Regions from separate parts of the Pseudoalteromonas sp. K222D genome, predicted to be linked through region 2. Evidence: predicted binding sites of a transcription regulator. Region 2 holds the regulator's gene; the other holds the start of a gene.
The links. The regulator FliA, encoded in region 2, starts transcription of late flagellar genes. The targets are predictions, from matches to a motif close to CTAAAGNTNNNNNNNNNNNNGCCGATA.

Region 1: a site for FliA is predicted at 2,522-2,548, ahead of J5X91_RS16140 (DUF5610 domain-containing protein). Genes of this name have one in related genera too.

What each region holds. Positions count from the first base shown of each region.
Region 1 is NZ_JAGGDL010000048.1:597-9,907, forward strand. It holds gene J5X91_RS16130 (RNA-binding protein) at 47-526, shown strand; gene murI (glutamate racemase) at 489-1,286, opposite strand; gene J5X91_RS16140 (DUF5610 domain-containing protein) at 1,364-2,491, opposite strand; gene trmA (tRNA (uridine(54)-C5)-methyltransferase TrmA) at 2,659-3,762, shown strand; gene J5X91_RS16150 (thiol:disulfide interchange protein DsbA/DsbL) at 3,826-4,464, opposite strand; gene J5X91_RS16155 (thiol:disulfide interchange protein DsbA/DsbL) at 4,485-5,108, opposite strand; gene J5X91_RS16160 (serine/threonine protein kinase) at 5,143-6,117, opposite strand; gene ccoG (cytochrome c oxidase accessory protein CcoG) at 6,169-7,599, opposite strand; gene J5X91_RS16170 (hypothetical protein) at 7,880-8,239, shown strand; gene J5X91_RS16175 (hypothetical protein) at 8,239-8,445, shown strand; gene J5X91_RS16180 (UPF0149 family protein) at 8,494-9,081, opposite strand; gene J5X91_RS16185 (type II secretion system protein N) at 9,103-9,311, opposite strand, start outside.
Region 2 is NZ_JAGGDL010000018.1:20,487-29,797, reverse strand. It holds gene flhA (flagellar biosynthesis protein FlhA) at 1-471, shown strand, start outside; gene flhF (flagellar biosynthesis protein FlhF) at 492-1,982, shown strand; gene J5X91_RS10475 (MinD/ParA family protein) at 1,975-2,835, shown strand; gene J5X91_RS10470 (RNA polymerase sigma factor FliA) at 2,862-3,572, shown strand; gene cheY (chemotaxis response regulator CheY) at 3,613-3,996, shown strand; gene J5X91_RS10460 (protein phosphatase CheZ) at 4,012-4,773, shown strand; gene J5X91_RS10455 (chemotaxis protein CheA) at 4,789-6,966, shown strand; gene J5X91_RS10450 (chemotaxis response regulator protein-glutamate methylesterase) at 7,018-8,193, shown strand; gene J5X91_RS10445 (flagellar motor protein) at 8,186-8,950, shown strand; gene J5X91_RS10440 (flagellar motor protein MotB) at 8,959-9,311, shown strand, end outside.

The DNA.
Region 1 (9,311 bases), on a different contig from region 2:
CACAATGTTAAATTAATGTTTATTTCCTGTTTATTGGTAGATCAAAATGAAATTACCCGATCAAAAATCTTTTATCCTCTCAGTTATTCTTGCTGTTGTTGGTTTTGTTATAGTTAAGTTCGCACTTGAAAGCCTAGAGTTAGACCCTGCACTACTATTTGCTGTTGGTTTGCTCATTGGTGGTATTGTTATTGCTGCGATGTCGTCTGACGGTGTAGTAGAAGCCGAAGTAAAAACCAAAACGCTTTATGTTGGTAACCTTCCTTATCGTGCAAACGAAGGTGTGGTACGTGCTTTATTTGAAGAGCAAGGCAAAGTGTTCAACGTTCGCTTATTAAAGGACAAAAATACAGGTAAGCGTCGTGGCTTTGGTTTTGTTGAAATGGCGCAAGCTGATGCCGACAATGCAATAGCGCAGTTAAACGATAGCGAGTTCCAACAACGTACCTTAAAGGTACGTGAAGCAAAACAAAAACAAGAAGATGATTCTAACGCTCTTCGTTCTGAGCCGGATCAATCAGTGTAACTAGCTTTACAGCTAACTTACTACTCACACTAGCCGTTGCATAATATTGCAGCGGCTTTTTTGTATCTGCAATATTGTTATTCGTTAAATTAAGCTGGCTAATTAAGTAATGAACTCGCTTAGCAATCGCTGCACCTGAATCAAGTAGCTGCACTTTCCTATTAAAGTACTGACTAATCGGCTCTGCCAAAATAGGAAAATGCGTACAGCCTAATACTAATACATCTATAGACTGATCTATGTTTAAACGATCGAGTTCTTGGTGTAGTTTAGTTGTATCTAAACTTTGTTCAAAAAACAGACGCTCGGCTAAAGTAACTAGTTCAACGCTACTATATAAGCTAACTGCTATATTGTTGGTATGTTCTTGTATGAGTGTGCGCGTATAGGGACTTGATATAGTTGCTGGAGTTGCCAGTAGGCCGATATGTTTAGATTGTGTAAGTTGCGCAGCAGGTTTTATCGCCGGTACCACCCCCACTATAGGAATAGTAGTAATTTGGCGCACTGCCCCAAGCGCAGAAGTAGAGGCGGTGTTACATGCAATAACAATTAAATCTACATTAAGCGCTTGCTGGTTAATAAAGTGAATGAGTGCGCATAAGCGGTTAATAATCGTTTGCTGTGACTGAGCGCCGTATGGCAATAGCGCATTATCCATAAAATAGCTGTATTGCGCATCTGGAATACTTTGCTGAATATGTTCAAGTACCGTAGTACCACCAATACCTGAATCAAAAACCATTATGTGCGCTGACAAACTACTGTCCTTACTCTAAGTTAAGAACGGCAGTTTGCCATGTGATTTTTATAAAAGAAAGTAGTTTAGTGGTACAACTATTGTTGATTGGCTAGCTCGTCCGTTGCTGCATTTAATTGATTAAGGTTTTCGAACATAGCTTTGGTGTAATCTACCAATTTATCTATTTCTGCTTGATCTTGATTTAACCACTGCACAATACCCGATAACTGGTTTTGTATGCCCAGCTCTGTGGCTTTATTAAACACAGCTTTTAAGTCGTCGTTAAACGGCGCTAATTTATCAGCTACTGCTTTTTCAGGAACTGGCTTGTACTCTTCGTAACCTTTAACTGTAGCGACTGTTTTGGTTTGTCGTAAATCCATTGAAAAAGCCACCAGCTGTTCGTTGCCTAAGCTTAGTGCTTGCGCCTCTTCAAATGCTTTATCTAAGTCACCACTGAAAAAGGTGCTACTTACACTTTGTAAGTCAGCCATTAGCTCATTAATCGCCTTTTGTTCATTCTCATTTAAATCGCCATTAACCGACATAGAAAATGACAACTCACGAGACTGCGACGACTCACTTACAAAAGATTCACTATTCCCATTTTGCTGATAACGACTGGCTGATTGTGACTCATAAGCATCAGCAAAACTAATACTCACTTCGTCTCCTTCGGCGGTAGTAAATTTATATTCTGCTTTGTTACTTAAACTTGCATACTGAGCTTGGCTAACAGAGACACTGGCGGGTTTAGGATTAAATAAATCGTCTTCAAATTTGTCCAGGCCATTAAATATGCCTTCTTTAGATTTATTAATACCCTGTGCGATATCGTCGTTAAACACGCCATTGCCTTTTAATTCATCAACCGCGTCATCAATCCCTATTTGCACACCTTTTCGAGCATCACCTAACATACCTTTGAGTTTTTCATCGTCGGCACCATTGGCTTTTGCTTTACGTACTGCACTGGTAACGAAGTCTAAAACGTTTTTAACGATTTCATCAAAATCAAAAAGCGGTTTATCTTTTTTCGGCTCGCTTATCGGTAAGCCAAGAGCTTGAGCCATTTTGTCACCGAGCACTTTGGCAGCAAGTTCTTTACCGCGCTGCTGATAGTTATCTTGAGGCGACTGTATTGTAGGTTGCTGTAAAGCCCCTTTATTACCGTATTTATTAATATTGTGGTTTGGAACAAAGCCAAAGTTACCGATTTTCATGATCCGACTCCTATCTATGCTTGCCTTACTTATCGGCACTGTAAGTTATTTCTGTAGCTAGATGCTCAAAAAAAAACCAATATATATTTCATCAAAACTAGACAAATACATCTCGCTCCCTACAATAGCGCCGATAAACAGCTCTCAAAGATAAGGTTATAGCGTTAATGGCAGTTATTAAAATAGACACCTCACAGTACGATGCGCAGTTAAGCGAAAAAGAACAGCGTATTGCTGCCCAATTTCAACGTTTTGGTGTGGATAAACTTGAGGTATTTAGCTCAGAGCCGATTAACTACCGCCAACGCGCTGAGTTTAGAGTATGGCACGATGGTGACGATCTGTTTCATATAATGTTTGATCAACAAACTAAAGACAAAATTCGCGTTGATAGCTTTGACCCTGCCGCTCCTTTGGTAGGTGAAGTGATGCAAGTAATGATTGATAATTTAAAGTCGTGTGAAATTTTGCGTCGTAAACTATTTCAGATTGATTACTTATCTACGCTAAGCGGTGAGATTTTAGTGAGTCTGTTATATCACAAGCCACTTGATGAGCATTGGCTGAGTGAAATTAACGCGCTTAAAGAAAAGTTAAGCAGTAAGTATAAAATTGACTTTATTGGCCGTGCCCGCAAACAAAAAGAAATGCTTGGTGATGACTACGTTACCGAACGCTTAAACGTGAATGGCCAAGAACTAATATATCAGCAGGTAGAAAACAGCTTTACCCAGCCAAATGCCAAAGTAAATATTAAAATGCTAGAGTGGGCGCAAGACTTATGTAAGCCACTTAAAAATGATTTACTTGAACTTTATTGTGGTAACGGTAACTTTTCTATTGCGTTAGCGGGCTCGTTTAATAAAGTACTAGCAACCGAAATATCAAAGTCGTCGGTACACTCAGCGCAGTATAATATAGCGCAAAACAAGGTAGACAATTTAGATATTATTCGTATGTCGAGCGAAGAGTTTACTCAAGCCATGAATGGCGAACGCAGTTTTTCTCGTTTAGAAGGTATAGATTTAAATAGCTACAATTGCCAAACCATTTTAGTTGATCCGCCACGTGCCGGTATGGATACCCTAACGTGTGACTTAGTAGCAAATTACGAAAGTATTATTTATATTTCGTGTAACCCAGAGACACTAGAGCGCGACCTTGATCACTTAACCCGCACCCATGAAGTTAAACGCTTTGCGATTTTTGATCAGTTCCCTTATACGCACCATATTGAGTCGGGTGTATTTTTACAAAAAAAGAATACTTAAAATAAGCAGTTAAAAATTACCCATAAAAAAAGCTCCTAAGGAGCTTTTTTTATGGGGTTAACTTTACTTGCTTGCCAAGTAGTTAATTAGATTTGTGATATCTGCGGGTTCGCTAATACCCGATTCGCGACCTAGAAGTAGTTTGTACTTACCATTTACAATAAAAGTTGGTACGCCACGCAATGCACCTTTTTCTTTAAAGTAATCTTGGTCGCGCTTCATTTTTGAGCTTAATGTACGTACCGAAAAGCTTTTAAATAACTTATCGAACTTATCGCCATCAACGCCTTGGGCTACAAACACATCTTTTACGTCGGCTAATTCATTAAAATTTGCGCGCTTTGTATGAATGTGACTAAAGATAGCCGCAATAATTTTATCTTTTTGTGGTAACACTTCAGCCGTTGCTAACGCTTGGCTGATCATTTGTTGATGCTCGGTATCGCGTATGCCAACAAAATCAACATGGCTCTTTTTAAACTTTACGCCTTTATCGAGCATTGGTTTAATCTCGGCTACCAGTGGCTCCATGTTATTACACGCAGGACAGTAAAATGAGAAAAACTCTTTCACTTCTGGTTTTTTAGTTGCGCGCTCAGACACAACCTCATAATGTACACCTTCCTCAAAGGTTGCTGCAAAACTTGTTGCAGCGAAAGGTAGTAATACAGCAAGTAAACCTGCTTTAACTAATTTTATCATTATTATATGGCTCCAAAAATTTATAGTGCGAGTAAAAATGAAACTAACTCATCAAGCTCTTCTTGGCTCTTGATGGTATTTAGATTGATTTTATATTTGTCGTTTACAATAAAAGTAGGAACGCCTGTTAACGCACCTAATTTTGAGTATTTATTTTGTTTATCTTGCATTGCTTGTTCAGCTGCAATAATTGGCATACTGGCAATATCTTGATCAAACGTATCGCTACTAATGCCATTTATATCTAATAATTTTTTTAAATCTTTAATTTCAGTCAGTGGTGCGCGCTGAACATGAATACTTTTAAAAATCTTGTCTGTAATCGTATCAGCTTGCCCGTGCTTTTTAGCAACTAAATACGCTAGGCTCAAATTACTTTGTGTTTGTGGCGACACGCCGCCTAAAAAGTTAACGTGATTTTTTATAAACACCGCACCTGCAGGTAGGTTTTCTTCAATTGCGTGTGCAACCGGTTCAAATTTAAAACAATGCGGGCAATAAAACGAAAAGTATTCGGTAACTTGTGGTGTAGTACTTTTTTCGATATCGATAACTGTATATTGATTACCTACTTCAAAGTTTGCTGCAAGTGCTGCAAAAGGTAGACAAAGAAGTAGTAGGCTCAGTTTTAATTTTTTAAGCATTAGTCTCTCGTTGTACATATTTTTGAATAAAATGTTATGGCAATAATTTTAGCGGTGCTTCTTGCAATGCGGCAAGCTGCTCTTTAAGTGCTAAAATTTGTTGCTCCCAGTATTTGTCATCTGCAAACCATGAAAAGTTCCGCACAAAAGCCGGATCGCTCCATCGTTTTGCAACCCACCCCATATAATGGATGATACGCATAGCTCGAAGTGGTTCGATCAACTTAAGCTGCGAGTGATCAAAATCACAAAATTCTTCATAGGCGGTTACTAAGGTATCTAACTGTAACAGCTGCGTTTGTCGATCGCCACTTAGCATCATCCATAGATCCTGAATGGGTGGCCCCTGGCGACTATCATCTAAATCAACAAACATTAACGCATCGCCTGCCCATAATATATTGCCAGCATGGCAATCCCCATGCAAACGTATCGTTTTTACATTGGTATACTGTGTTTGAGCCTGCTTAATAACCAAATCTAAAATGGTATAAAAAGCAGTTTCTAATCCCATAGGTACTAAGTTACTTTTTTGCAGATGAACTTTTGCTGTATGTAAGTACTCTTCGCAGGTTAGGGTGGGCCTTTGTGTAAATGGTTTTGTTTTAGCAACTTGATGCATTCTGCCAATTAAGCGCCCTAGTACATCAAGTTGATCTAAGTTATCGACTTCAAATAAACGCCCGCCAACACTTGGAAATAAAGTAAATAAATAGCCTTGGTGTTCAAATAAGCTTTGCCCGTTATATTCCATTGGCGCAACAACCGGTACTTCGGCCTCTGCTAACTCAAAAGCAAAGTCATGCTCTTCTTGTATTTGCTCCTCGCTCCAACGCTCTGGACGATAAAACTTAACAACGTAGCGTTTTCCGCCTTCTGCTACAAATTGATACACTCTATTTTCGTAACTATTTAACGCCAATAAACCAGACTCAACATAAATACCAACACTTTCTATGGCATCAAGAATTAGATCTGGGGTTAAATCAATAAAGCTAAATTTACTCATACACTTCTTATATAAAATAAAAGCGGGGAACACCCCGCTTTTTGTTAAACTTTACCGCGCTTTAAAAAAGTTACTCGACTGTGATATTTGATTGTCGGGCTCGCCTACCGGCGATAGCACAAAGTTAAATTCTGTCATTGGCGCTTTTAAGTCATACGGATCCATAACCAGTGATAAAGGCACATTGTGCGATTGCCCTGCGTTAACCCTAAACGTTTGTTTACCTATGTACTTAAAGTTATCGAGCCCTTGCACTTTAACTGTAAAGGTTTGCTCATACTGCGCTTTGTTGATCACTTTTAAGGTGTAGGTGTTTTCTACCAACCCTTCAAAATCAACCCTATATAACTGATTACGATCGCGAATAATATCAAATTCCATCGTTTTACGCAGCGCAATATTGGCAACCAAGGCACTGGTTAAAATAACCAGGATCACTATATAGCCAATAATTTTTGCCCGCAATGGGTTGGTTTTATTCTCTGGCGTTTCTAAGTTTCGCTCAGTGGTATAAGAAATAAGTCCGCGTGGATAATTCATTTTATCCATCACCCCATCACATGCATCAATACAAGCGCCACAGTTAATACACTCTGCTTGTAAGCCATTACGAATGTCTATGCCGGTTGGGCATACTTGCACGCATAAATTACAGTCAATACAGTCGCCTATTTCTAAATCTTGGTGTGCCACTTTGCGCGAGCGTGGGCCACGGCTTTCACCACGTTTTTCATCATACGATACTGTATAGGTATCTTTATCAAACATGGCTGACTGAAAACGTGAGTATGGGCAAATATGTAAACACATAATTTCGCGCATCCACCCAGCATTGCCGTATGTACAAGCAGCAAAAAAGATAATACTCATTAAGGCATAGCTACCGGCATTAAAGGTAACAAAGTCAGGGAGTAGCTCACGAATAGGGGTAAAGTAACCAACAAATGTAATTGCTGTATATAAAGAAAACAAAATCCAACTGGTGTGCTTAGCGGTTTTGCGCCAAAACTTATCAAAGTCCATTGCTCGTTGGTCGAGCTTTTTACGTTGATTTGCCGTACCTTCAAACTTTTCTTCAAACCAAATAAAGGTAAAGGTCCACACTGTTTGTGGGCAGGTATAACCACACCACACTCGTCCATAAAAAGTAGTAACCAAAAACAAAGCAAACGCGGCCAACATAAAAATAAAGGCGAGTATGGTAAAGTCTTGCGGCCACAGAGTTAAACCAAAAATATTGTATTTTTGACCTATTAAATCAAATAAAACGGCCTGCTCACCATTAAAATTTATCCAAGGTAGCAGCATAAATGCCAACAGACCTAAAAAGCCAATTCGCTGCCTAAGAAGTTGGTGCAAGCCATTAACAGCACGCACGTAAATACGATTACGTGGATTAAACCGATCCTGTTGCCCGCTAAGATCCGGCTTTTGAATCTTTACTTCAACTGGTATATTTTTTACTTTAATTTGTTTGTCCATCGAAGTTCCTCAACACCGCTTGGAAATAAAAATTCAGCTATATTCAAGGTTTACCTTATAGTGTAATAACGTACTTATTACGTATAATATTTATAACAAGACTTGAATACTTTCAGATATTTCAGAAATATCTAACTGCTGTTAGCTATTATAACAATATTGGCTAAAATTACTGGCATAGATCGCTAATAATTTATTCACTTTAGTTACTTGCTTTTCAAATGCATTTTATTACACTGCAGCATCATTTTATGTTATTTGGATCAAAGTTTACCCAACTATGAAAAAATTTATTATTTTGGTAATAGTAGTCCTCGCCTTTTTCACAGTCGATCACCCTTTGGTGAAAGAGCCTCGTGAGCGGTTATTTAACGATGGTATTGACTTTTTAAGTGATGCAAGCAAAGTGAATCGCAGCCCTACTGCCAGTATGACTAAAAACAAAATTAGTGCGCAGTTAACGCTGTCTGAATCTGAGCGTGAGTACACCGAAAAAACATTTACTACCGATGACTCAATAAGATTATTTCACTTACGCTACTGCCGTGAGCGCGACTTAAACCTATATTTTTATGATGAGCGCTTAAACACTGTATGTAAAATAGTATCCGGCTCACTAGAACACATGCGAGGTAAATAATGGACTTTTCTGGATTAAATAAAAAAGCCAGCGACTCATTTCACCAGCAACGTAATATGCTTAAAAAACTCACGCAGGGTAAAACGCTAAAGTGCGAAAAATGTAATGGGGTTTTAACACTCGACTTAGCCACCAGCGAGCCGGGTAAAGGGCTGATTAAGTGCAAGCAAGGCTGCACTGATATTATATTAGAACTAGGCGCTTAAACTTATTTCACGGCTATATTTTGAGCTCAACTCATTACTGCACCTAAACTACTCTTCCCAGCCTTCATCTGTGTACAAGCCACTATTAAGCGCGACTATTTCCACTAGCTCTGCAAAGCCTAGCGCAAAGTCGCCCATTAGCTCATATTGCTGCTGGCAAAGTAACTGCTCATCAATACTGTTTTGTAACGCTATTTGGCTAATGGTTTGCCCATCAAGTGCAAAAAAGCTTAATGTGGCTTGAGCACTTTCGAGGGCTTGTTTATATTCTGCCTCTAACGCGGTTGAACTTAATAACTTTTGAGTATATGACGTTGTTGCCGTTACAAAACCTGCGCTCCAATTACTGCAAAATTCGTAATTATATTGTGCTGGTAATTTATAGCCTACTTCAAATACTTGCTCACTAATTTGATGGTATAACGCCATAAATAAAAATAGCATTTCTTCATCTACATTATTAGCTGTATTAGGCAAAATTGCTGCCATCCACTCATGTACGTCTAGAGGCTCAGGAGAGCAAATTACGCCAAATAAATAACCTTGGCTTTGCGTTAGCGTCATCGCTTGAGACTGGGTGTCTAAAAATGTGCTGAGCTGCTTAGCGTGCTGCTCAGTAAATTGGGGTAATTGCATTAAAACTCTTTATATTAAACATTAAAAGTTGAGCGGGTAACGGCCTTGATTATCTGGACGACCTAAAAACTTAACCGCATCATGTACATCTTTTGGCAACGTGGCATCGGGCTTTACATAGCCTGATACTTTAAAGTCAAAATTAGCTTTTAGGGTTGCATCAGCTTCAAGCCCTAAGGTGTTATCTGGGTCGATAAGTATGGCTATGTCGCCCGATTTACAGCTTAGGT
Region 2 (9,311 bases):
TTACAAAATTTATTAAACGAAGGTGTAGCTATTCGCGATATGCGCTCAATAGTACAAACCCTTGTAGAGTATGGCCCGCGTAGCCAAGACCCAGATGTTTTAACCGCTGCGGTACGTATTTCACTGCGTCGATTAATAGTTCAAGATGCGGTGGGTATGTCTTCAGAAATCCCTGTCATAACCTTGGCGCCTGAGTTGGAACAGATGTTGCATCAGTCATTACAAAATGCAGGCGACGAAGGTGCCGGAATAGAGCCAGGACTTGCAGAGCGACTTCAAGTGTCATTAAACGAAGCGCATCAAAATCAAGAAATGGCCGGTGAACCTTCAATACTGTTAACGTCAGGAATGTTACGCACTGTGTTATCTCGTTTTGTTAAGTACACCATTCCAGGATTGCGAGTGATGTCTTATCAAGAGATACCAGACGAAAGGCAGATCAAGATTGTTAGCTCAGTAGGCCAACAATAAGATTTTAAAGGGGTTGAACCATGAAGATTAAACGTTTTTTTGCTAAAGATATGCGCACAGCACTTAAAGAAGTTAAAGATGAGCTAGGTGTTGATGCGGTTATTATGTCTAATAAAAAACTCGCAAACGGCGTAGAAATTGTCGCAGCGGTTGATTATGACAAAGCAGCCCCTAAAGCCGCCGCGCCACAACAAAGTGCGCCGCTGCAGCAGCGTACGGCACATTCTGCCCACTCGCAAAGCATGCATAACTTTGTAAAACCAGAGCCACAGCGTGCTAGACCTGAGCCACAAGCAAAGGTAGCCGATAGCTTACAAGCACTATTAGAGCGCCAGTCGCCGCGTCCACGTTCAGCAGAATTGGCTTCAATGTTTTCGCAATCAGGTATAGATACCTCAGAGCATTATCAAGAGCCGGTCGCTAAACAACGCCCTACAAATATGTTTGCGCGTGAAGAAGCTGCGCAAGCACGCCCACAAACGCAAGCTGACAGCTTAGGTTTTGATGACCTAGACCGTGATTTTGATGAATTAGACACGCCAGTTGCGCAAACACACACGACTAAAAATACCGAAAGTGAAGCAATGAGCACAATGCGTGAAGAAATGAACGCAATTCGCCAGTTATTAGAGCACCAAGTGTCGGGTTTAATGCAGCAAGATATGGCGCGCCGTGACCCAACGCGCGCATGCATGATTGACCGCTTAGTAGGCATGGGAATCGATAAAGAAGTTGCTGAGCAAATGGCTTGTTTTGTACCTGAAGATGTTCCGCGTCAGCAGGGCTGGAAAGCGCTGTTAACTATGGTTGAAGATCAGATGCAAACCACGAATAACGAAATTTTGCGCCAAGGTGGTGTTTACGCATTAGTTGGCCCAACCGGTGTGGGTAAAACCACTACAGTGGCTAAGCTCGCGGCATTAGGTGCACAAAAATATGGTGCTGATAAAGTAGCGCTAATTACTACCGATACTTACAGAATTGGTGCTTACGAGCAGCTTGCAACATATGGCCGTATTATTGGCTGTGGGGTTAAACAAGTTAAAGATGCGAACGAACTGGCTGAAGTGTTATATCATTTACGTAACAAGCGCTTAGTACTTATAGATACCGCAGGTATGAGCCAACGTGATTTACGTTTAACTGAGCAGTTAAATACCTTAATGCGTAATCAGCGTGTGGATATTCGTAATTACTTAGTATTAAGTGCCACTGCGCAAATAAATGTGTTACAAGAAACCGTAAGACACTTTAAAAAAGTACAGTTAAGCGGTTGTATTTTCACTAAACTCGACGAATCATTAAGTTTAGGCGAGATAATTAGTATTGCGATTCAAAATCGCCTGCCAATAGGGTATCTTACTAATGGTCAACGAGTACCTGAAGATATTCGAGTTGCAAATGCAGAAAAACTAGTGAAAAAAGCTGAGCAATTATATTTAAAGAGAACAAAAGTACAACATTCACGACACCAATCAGTGGCGTCGAGCACAGTAGAGATGTATGATTAACACAGTATTAGATCAAGCAAGCGGCCTGCGTAAAATGAGAAAAAATAATAATAACGGCGTTAAGGTTATCGCCGTCACTGGCGGTAAAGGTGGCGTTGGAAAAACAAATGTATCGTTAAATACTGCGATCGCTTTAGGTCAGCAAGGCAATAGAGTGTTAGTGCTTGATGCCGATTTGGGTTTAGCCAATTGTGATGTAATGCTTGGACTTCGTGTTGAGCGTAATTTATCGCATGTGTTATCTGGCGAATGTGAGCTTGATGAAATACTAGTAGAAGGCCCCGCTGGGATAAAAATAGTACCAGCGACTTCGGGTTCACAAAGTATGGTTGAGTTGTCGCCTGCAGAACATGCTGGGCTTATTCGTGCTTTTAGCGAACTCAATACTGATTTTGATATATTAGTTGTTGATACCGCTGCCGGTATATCGGATATGGTGCTGAGTTTTTCTCGCGCTGCACAAGATGTTTTGGTTGTGGTATGTGACGAGCCTACTTCAATAACCGATGCCTATGCACTGATCAAAGTATTAAGCCGCGAACATGGCGTGTATAAATTTAAAATTGTTGCCAACATGGTGCGTTCATTACGCGAAGGGCAAGAGTTATTTGCAAAGCTATCAAAGGTTACAGACCGATTTTTAGATATATCAATGGAGCTGGTTGCAACCGTTCCTTATGATGAAAATATGCGTAAAGCAACACGTCGTCAAAAAGTAATTGTTGAACTGTTTCCTAGTTCTCCTGCTGCACTTGCCTTTAAAACATTAGCAACAAGAATAACAAAGTGGCCAATACCGAACCAGCCTTCGGGTCATTTAGAATTTTTCATTGAGAAACTCGTTAACGGCTAACTATGACTACATTGGTGAATAGAGCTATGGGATATGAATCAACACAAAATTTAAATATGATTGTTGAAAAGCATGCTTCATTAGTAAAAAAAGTAGCATGTCATTTAATTGCTCGTTTACCCCCTAGTGTACAACTCGATGATTTAATTCAATCAGGAATGATAGGATTAATAGAGGCGTCAAAAAACTTTGATGCCACTAAAGGCGCTAGTTTTGAAACCTTTGCGGGTATTCGTATTCGGGGCGCTATGCTTGATGAAATGCGCCGTGGAGACTGGGCTCCTCGCTCAGTACATCGTAAAAGCCGCCAGGTTATAGAAGCTATTTCAGCATTAGAAAGCAGCCTGAATCGTGAACCTACAGACAGTGAAGTTGCCCAAAAGCTTGAAATTACACTAGAGCAATATCATCATATTTTAACCGATGTTAATTCCAGTAAAATCTTAGGAATAGAAGATTTAGGTATTGATGAGGATGTTATAACACCTGTTGGGCACGATTTAGCACTAGACAAACCCTTTAATAATGTTAAAAATGAAAGGTTTAATGAATCTTTATTAAGTGCAATTAAATCCCTACCAGAGCGAGATGCAATGGTGCTTTCGTTGTACTATAACGATGAAATGAATTTAAAAGAAATTGGACAGATACTCGATGTAAGTGAGTCGCGTGTAAGTCAGATACATGGTCAGGCGATGATTAAGCTAAAAGCAAAAATCAATGACTGGATAAATTAGAAGTAAGTAAATACAGGTTTAGGCCTCACTGGAGGATGTTTTGGATAAAAACATAAAAATTCTTGTTGTTGATGACTTTTCAACGATGAGACGTATTATTAAAAACCTATTGCGTGATTTAGGGTTTACCAATGTTTTAGAAGCAGATGATGGCTCAACTGCTTTACCTATGTTGCAAAATCAATCATTTGACTTTGTAGTAACAGATTGGAATATGCCGGGCATGCAAGGTATTGACTTGTTAAGAGCAATACGCGCAGATGACAAATTAAAGCATCTTCCGGTTTTAATGGTTACTGCAGAAGCTAAAAAAGAGCAAATTATTGCAGCAGCCCAAGCAGGTGTTAATGGTTATATTGTTAAGCCATTTACTGCGGGTACATTAAAAACTAAATTAGAAAAAGTGTTCGAACGCTTAGGTTAATAAGGGGAGAGGCTTATGTCAGCACCTGCTGCGCCTCAGATTACTTTAGAGCAAGCACGTCAGCTGGTCACTTTTTTAGAAAACGGTGAGCAACATAAAGCTGATCAGTTAATTTTAGAAACTGCTTCTCAAGAACAATCATATTTGTTTGCAGAAGTAGGTAAATTAACGCGCCAGTTGCACGAGTCTTTAAAGGGTTTTGAGCTTGACACCCGCATAACAGATTTAACCACTGATGCCATTCCGGATGCTAAAAAGCGACTTAACTATGTCATAGAAATGACAGAAAATGCCGCCAACAAAACCATGGATGCGGTTGAAGCGAGCCTGCCTTTAGCCCAGCAATTAGCTGATGATATTTCGCATATCAAGCCAACCTGGGATCGGTTAATGAGCCGCGATCTTGAACTTGGTGAATTTAAAACATTGTGTCATAGCATTGATAAATTTATGAACAGCTCGCATCTTAAAACCGATGAGTTGCAAGTATTAATGACTAATGTGTTAATGGCTCAAGATTATCAGGATTTAACCGGGCAAGTAATTCGCCGTGTTATTGAGCTGGTACGCGAAGTTGAAGAAAGTTTAATTCATCTGTTAACTGCGTTTGCAGCACAAGATGAAAACGATAACCAAGAGCAACAAAAAACAGAAAACTCGATTGCCGCACAAGCATTAGCAGGCCCAGAAGGCCCTATTATTGATAAAGAATCGCGTGATGATGTTGTATCTGATCAAGACGAAGTTGATGATCTTTTATCAAGTTTGGGCTTCTAATAGGAGAGTAACTGCATGAGCTTTGAAGTCGATGAAGATATATTACAAGATTTTTTAGTTGAAGCTGGAGAAATCCTTGAGCTTTTATCTGAACAATTAGTTGAACTGGAAAATAACCCAGAAGATACTGAATTATTGAACGCTATTTTTAGAGGCTTTCACACTGTTAAAGGTGGCGCGGGCTTTTTAGCGATGTCAGAGCTGGTAGATGCCTGCCATGGCGCAGAAAACGTGTTTGACTTACTGCGCCAAAAAGTGCGAACAGTTAACTCTGAGCTAATGGATGTTATACTTCAAGCACTTGATACTATTAATGAAATGTTTGCTACGATTAAAAATCGTGAGCAACCAGAGCCTGCCGATCCTCAGTTACTCGAAATATTACATAAATTAGGTTTACCCCCCACAGAAGAAGAGCTTGGTGGTGACACTATTGCGCCAGTAATAACGCAAGATGCTAATTTAGATGATGACCCTTTTGCATTTGATGAGTTGTTTGATGCACCCAGTGCAGCAACAAACGCTACAGCAAACGATGCGCACATTGATGAAATTAGCGAAGATGAATTCGAAAACTTACTTGATGAACTTCATGGCAAAGGTAAAGGCCCTGCAATAAAAGAGTCATTAAGTAATAGCAGCGACTTAAGTGGCGATATTACCGACGATGAATTTGATAGCTTATTAGATGAGCTTCACGGGGTGGGAAGTTTTGGTGCGGTAAATAAAACTCCAAAACCTCAAGCAGCTCAAAGTCCGGCTGCTAGCACTAACGATGATGAAATAAGTGACGATGAGTTTGAAGCTTTACTAGATGAGCTGCATGGCAAGGGAGCGGCGCCAAAATCTAAAGAAAGCGCGGCAACACCTGCACCTGTAAATAAAGTTACGGCTCCTAAAGCAGCTGTAGTTAAAGCCTCACCAGTAGCAGTTGATAAAGTTAAGCAGCCACAAGCGGCTGTTGTAGCAGCAAGTGCTAATACCAATACCGCTGCGCCAGTTGCTAAAAAAGCGCCGCCTGCACAAGCTGAAACAACAGTAAGGGTTGATACTAAACGCCTTGATCAAATTATGAATATGGTGGGCGAGCTTGTATTAGTACGTAATCGTTTAGTGAGTTTAGCCACCAGTTCAGAAAGTGAATCTATGAGTAAAGCAATATCTAACTTAGATGTTGTTACAGCTGATTTGCAAGGCGCGGTAATGAAAACGCGAATGCAGCCAATCAAAAAAGTATTTGGCCGTTTTCCGCGTGTTGTTCGCGACTTAGCACGTACCTTAAATAAAGATATTAATTTATTGCTGGTTGGCGAAGAAACCGATTTAGATAAAAACCTAGTTGAGGCACTGGCCGATCCATTAGTGCATTTAGTACGTAACTCGGTTGATCATGGTATAGAAATGCCAGATGATCGTGAAGCTGCGGGTAAACCGAGAACAGGTACCGTTACGCTTTCTGCTTCGCAGCAGGGGGATCATATTTTGCTTACCATTAAAGATGATGGCGCAGGTATGGATGCTGAAAAACTAAAACAAATAGCAATTAAAAAAGGTGTGCTTGATCAAGAGCAAGCAAGCCGTTTGTCTAACACCGAAGCTTACAATCTGATATTTGCGCCAGGGTTTTCTACCAAAGAAGCAATATCTGATATTTCTGGTCGTGGTGTTGGCATGGATGTGGTTAAAACTAAAATCACCCAGTTAAATGGCTCGGTTAGCATAGAGTCAGAACTAGGTGTGGGCACTATACTTGAAATTAAAGTACCGTTAACTTTGGCTATTTTACCTACCTTAATGGTGGTAGTGAGTGAGCAAACATTTGCACTACCATTGGCAGGAGTAAGTGAAATATTTAACTTAGACCTTACTAAAACGAATGTGGTTGATGGTCAGTTAACTATTATTGTTCGTAAAAAAGCAGTGCCTTTATTTTATTTAGAGCATTGGCTAGTGAAAGGTGCCGATCGTACAAGCCGTAAAGCGCAAGGGCATGTGGTTATTGTGCAAATAGGTACACAACAAGTTGGCTTTGTGGTTGATTCGTTAATTGGTCAAGAAGAAGTGGTTATTAAGCCGTTAGACGCTTTATTACAAGGTACGCCTGGAATGGCAGGTGCCACTATTACTTCGGATGGTGGTATTGCACTTATATTAGATGTACCGAGTATGTTAAAACACTACGCAGGTAAATAATAAAGTAGACGTATACTTTATACGTCTACACAATAAAAATAAGAGAGCAAAATGGCCGTTAAAGTTTTAGTTGTTGATGATTCGAGCTTTTTTCGCCGTCGAGTGAGTGAGATTCTTGAATTAGATAGCGAGATTGAAGTAATTGGCTTTGCCGTAAATGGCCGAGATGCTGTAGAAAAAGCAGCTAGTTTACGTCCTGATATGATCACTATGGATGTAGAAATGCCGGTGTTGGATGGTATAAGTGCTGTAAAAGAAATTATGGCCAGTAACCCGACGCCAATTTTAATGTTTTCTTCGTTAACTCGCTCCGGTGCAACTGCAACTTTAGATGCACTTGATGCTGGTGCTATGGATTTTTTACCGAAAAAATTTGAAGACATTGCTCGCAATAACGAAGATGCCATTAAGCTGCTGCAAAGCAAAGTAAAAGAAATTGGCCGCCAACGTATTAGACGTGTTGCTAGCCCTAGCCCCTCCAGTATAAACAAACCTTTATTTACACCTACTTCAGCGCCAAGCGCATTAGCAGCAAGGTTTGCACAAACAAATAAAACAGCAACAACAGTAGTACAACCAGAGCGAAGCTTTAATAATTCGCCAGTAACTAGTCGCAGTGCAATAGTAACAAAGCGCGCGAGTGGCAAGCACTATCAACTAGTTGCAATTGGCACATCAACCGGTGGACCTGTTGCGCTGCAAACTATATTAACTCAGCTTCCTGCTAACTTTCCGCACCCTATATTATTAATTCAGCATATGCCTGCTGCGTTTACCCCGGCTTTTGCGGCACGCTTAAATAGTTTGTGTAAAATTCAGGTAAAAGAAGCGCAGCAAGGAGATCGACTGCAAGCAGGTGTGGCTTACTTAGCACCGGGTGGCCAGCAAATGATGATTGATGGTCGTGGGGCAAGTAGAACACTACGAGTTTTTGAAGATAACAGCGAGCGCATTAGTTACAAACCAAGCGTTGATGTAACCTTCGCCAGTGCCGCTAAAGCGTATCAAGGTGATGTATTAGCTATAGTATTAACTGGTATGGGCGCAGATGGGCGTGAAGGCGCTCGTATGCTTAAACAATCAGGGGCAACCATTTGGGCACAAGATGAAAAAAGTTGTGTTGTTTATGGTATGCCACAAGCAATTGCTAATGCTGGTTTAGCGAGCGAAAGTCTGCCATTAGATGAAGTAGCAATACGTTTAAAGACAGAGGTGGGCTGTGGATAAGCTTTCCGTACTAGGTTTACTTATTGGCTTAGGCGCCATTGCAATAGGTTACTCGTTAGAGGGCGGTGTGGTATCGGCATTATTTAACGGACCTGCGTTGATCATTGTACTGGGCGGCACATTGGGTGCTGTAATGTTACAAACATCAGCCAGTACTTTTAAAAAGATGCTAGAAATTACGCACTGGGTTTTTGTATCGCCTAAATACAATATTGAAGATGCCATAGAGCAAGTAAAAGGATGGTCACATAAAGCACGTCAAGAAGGTTATTTAGCCCTTGAAAACGAAGCGCTTACCCACCCAGATGCCTATGCTGCAAAAGGGCTTGGATTATTAATTGATGGTTGCTCAGATCAAAAACTGCGCGATACGTTAGAAATAGATTTACTGTTAGAGCGCGAACGTCTGCTAGAGGCAAGTCGTGTTTATGAAGCTATGGGCGGTTATAGTCCGACCATAGGTATTTTAGGGGCCGTGCTTGGTCTTATTCAGGCAATGTCGTTTATTACAGATCCGCAAAAGCTTGGAGCCGGTGTTGCCACTGCCTTTATAGCAACTATTTATGGCGTGGGTTTAGCTAATTTATTATTTTTACCTATGGCTAATAAGTTAAAGCAACGGGTTGAGCAAAAAATGCTTTATCACGAAATGCTTGCCGAGGGCGTAATTGCAATAAGCCAAGGCGAAAGCCCAGTAAGTATTGAATTAAAGCTTGAAGCCTATCGGGTTGACCGCCCAAATGTCGTGGTTGAGTAGCAGCTATTATGTTACGTCGTCGCTTGCGCAACACCACTACTAAAAGTCAACACACAGAACGTTGGCTGGTGTCTTATGCTGATTATATGACGATTATGTTTGCCTTTTTTGTGGTTTTGTACGCAATAGCAATTAACAAAGAAGAGAAATTTCAAGTGCTGTCCGATTCGATTGGTTATGTATTTGATAAGTCAGCCCGTCAACATTCGCAGCAAGGAACTGGGGTAAATGGCGACGCAATATTGACAGACAGAGTAACCCCAGAGCAAGAGGTGCTCTACGGCGAAAGTATTTTAAAAGAAGAACACGGGCCAAAGCTGCTGGACGGACAAAGCGATACCAGTAATATTGAGCAAAAACA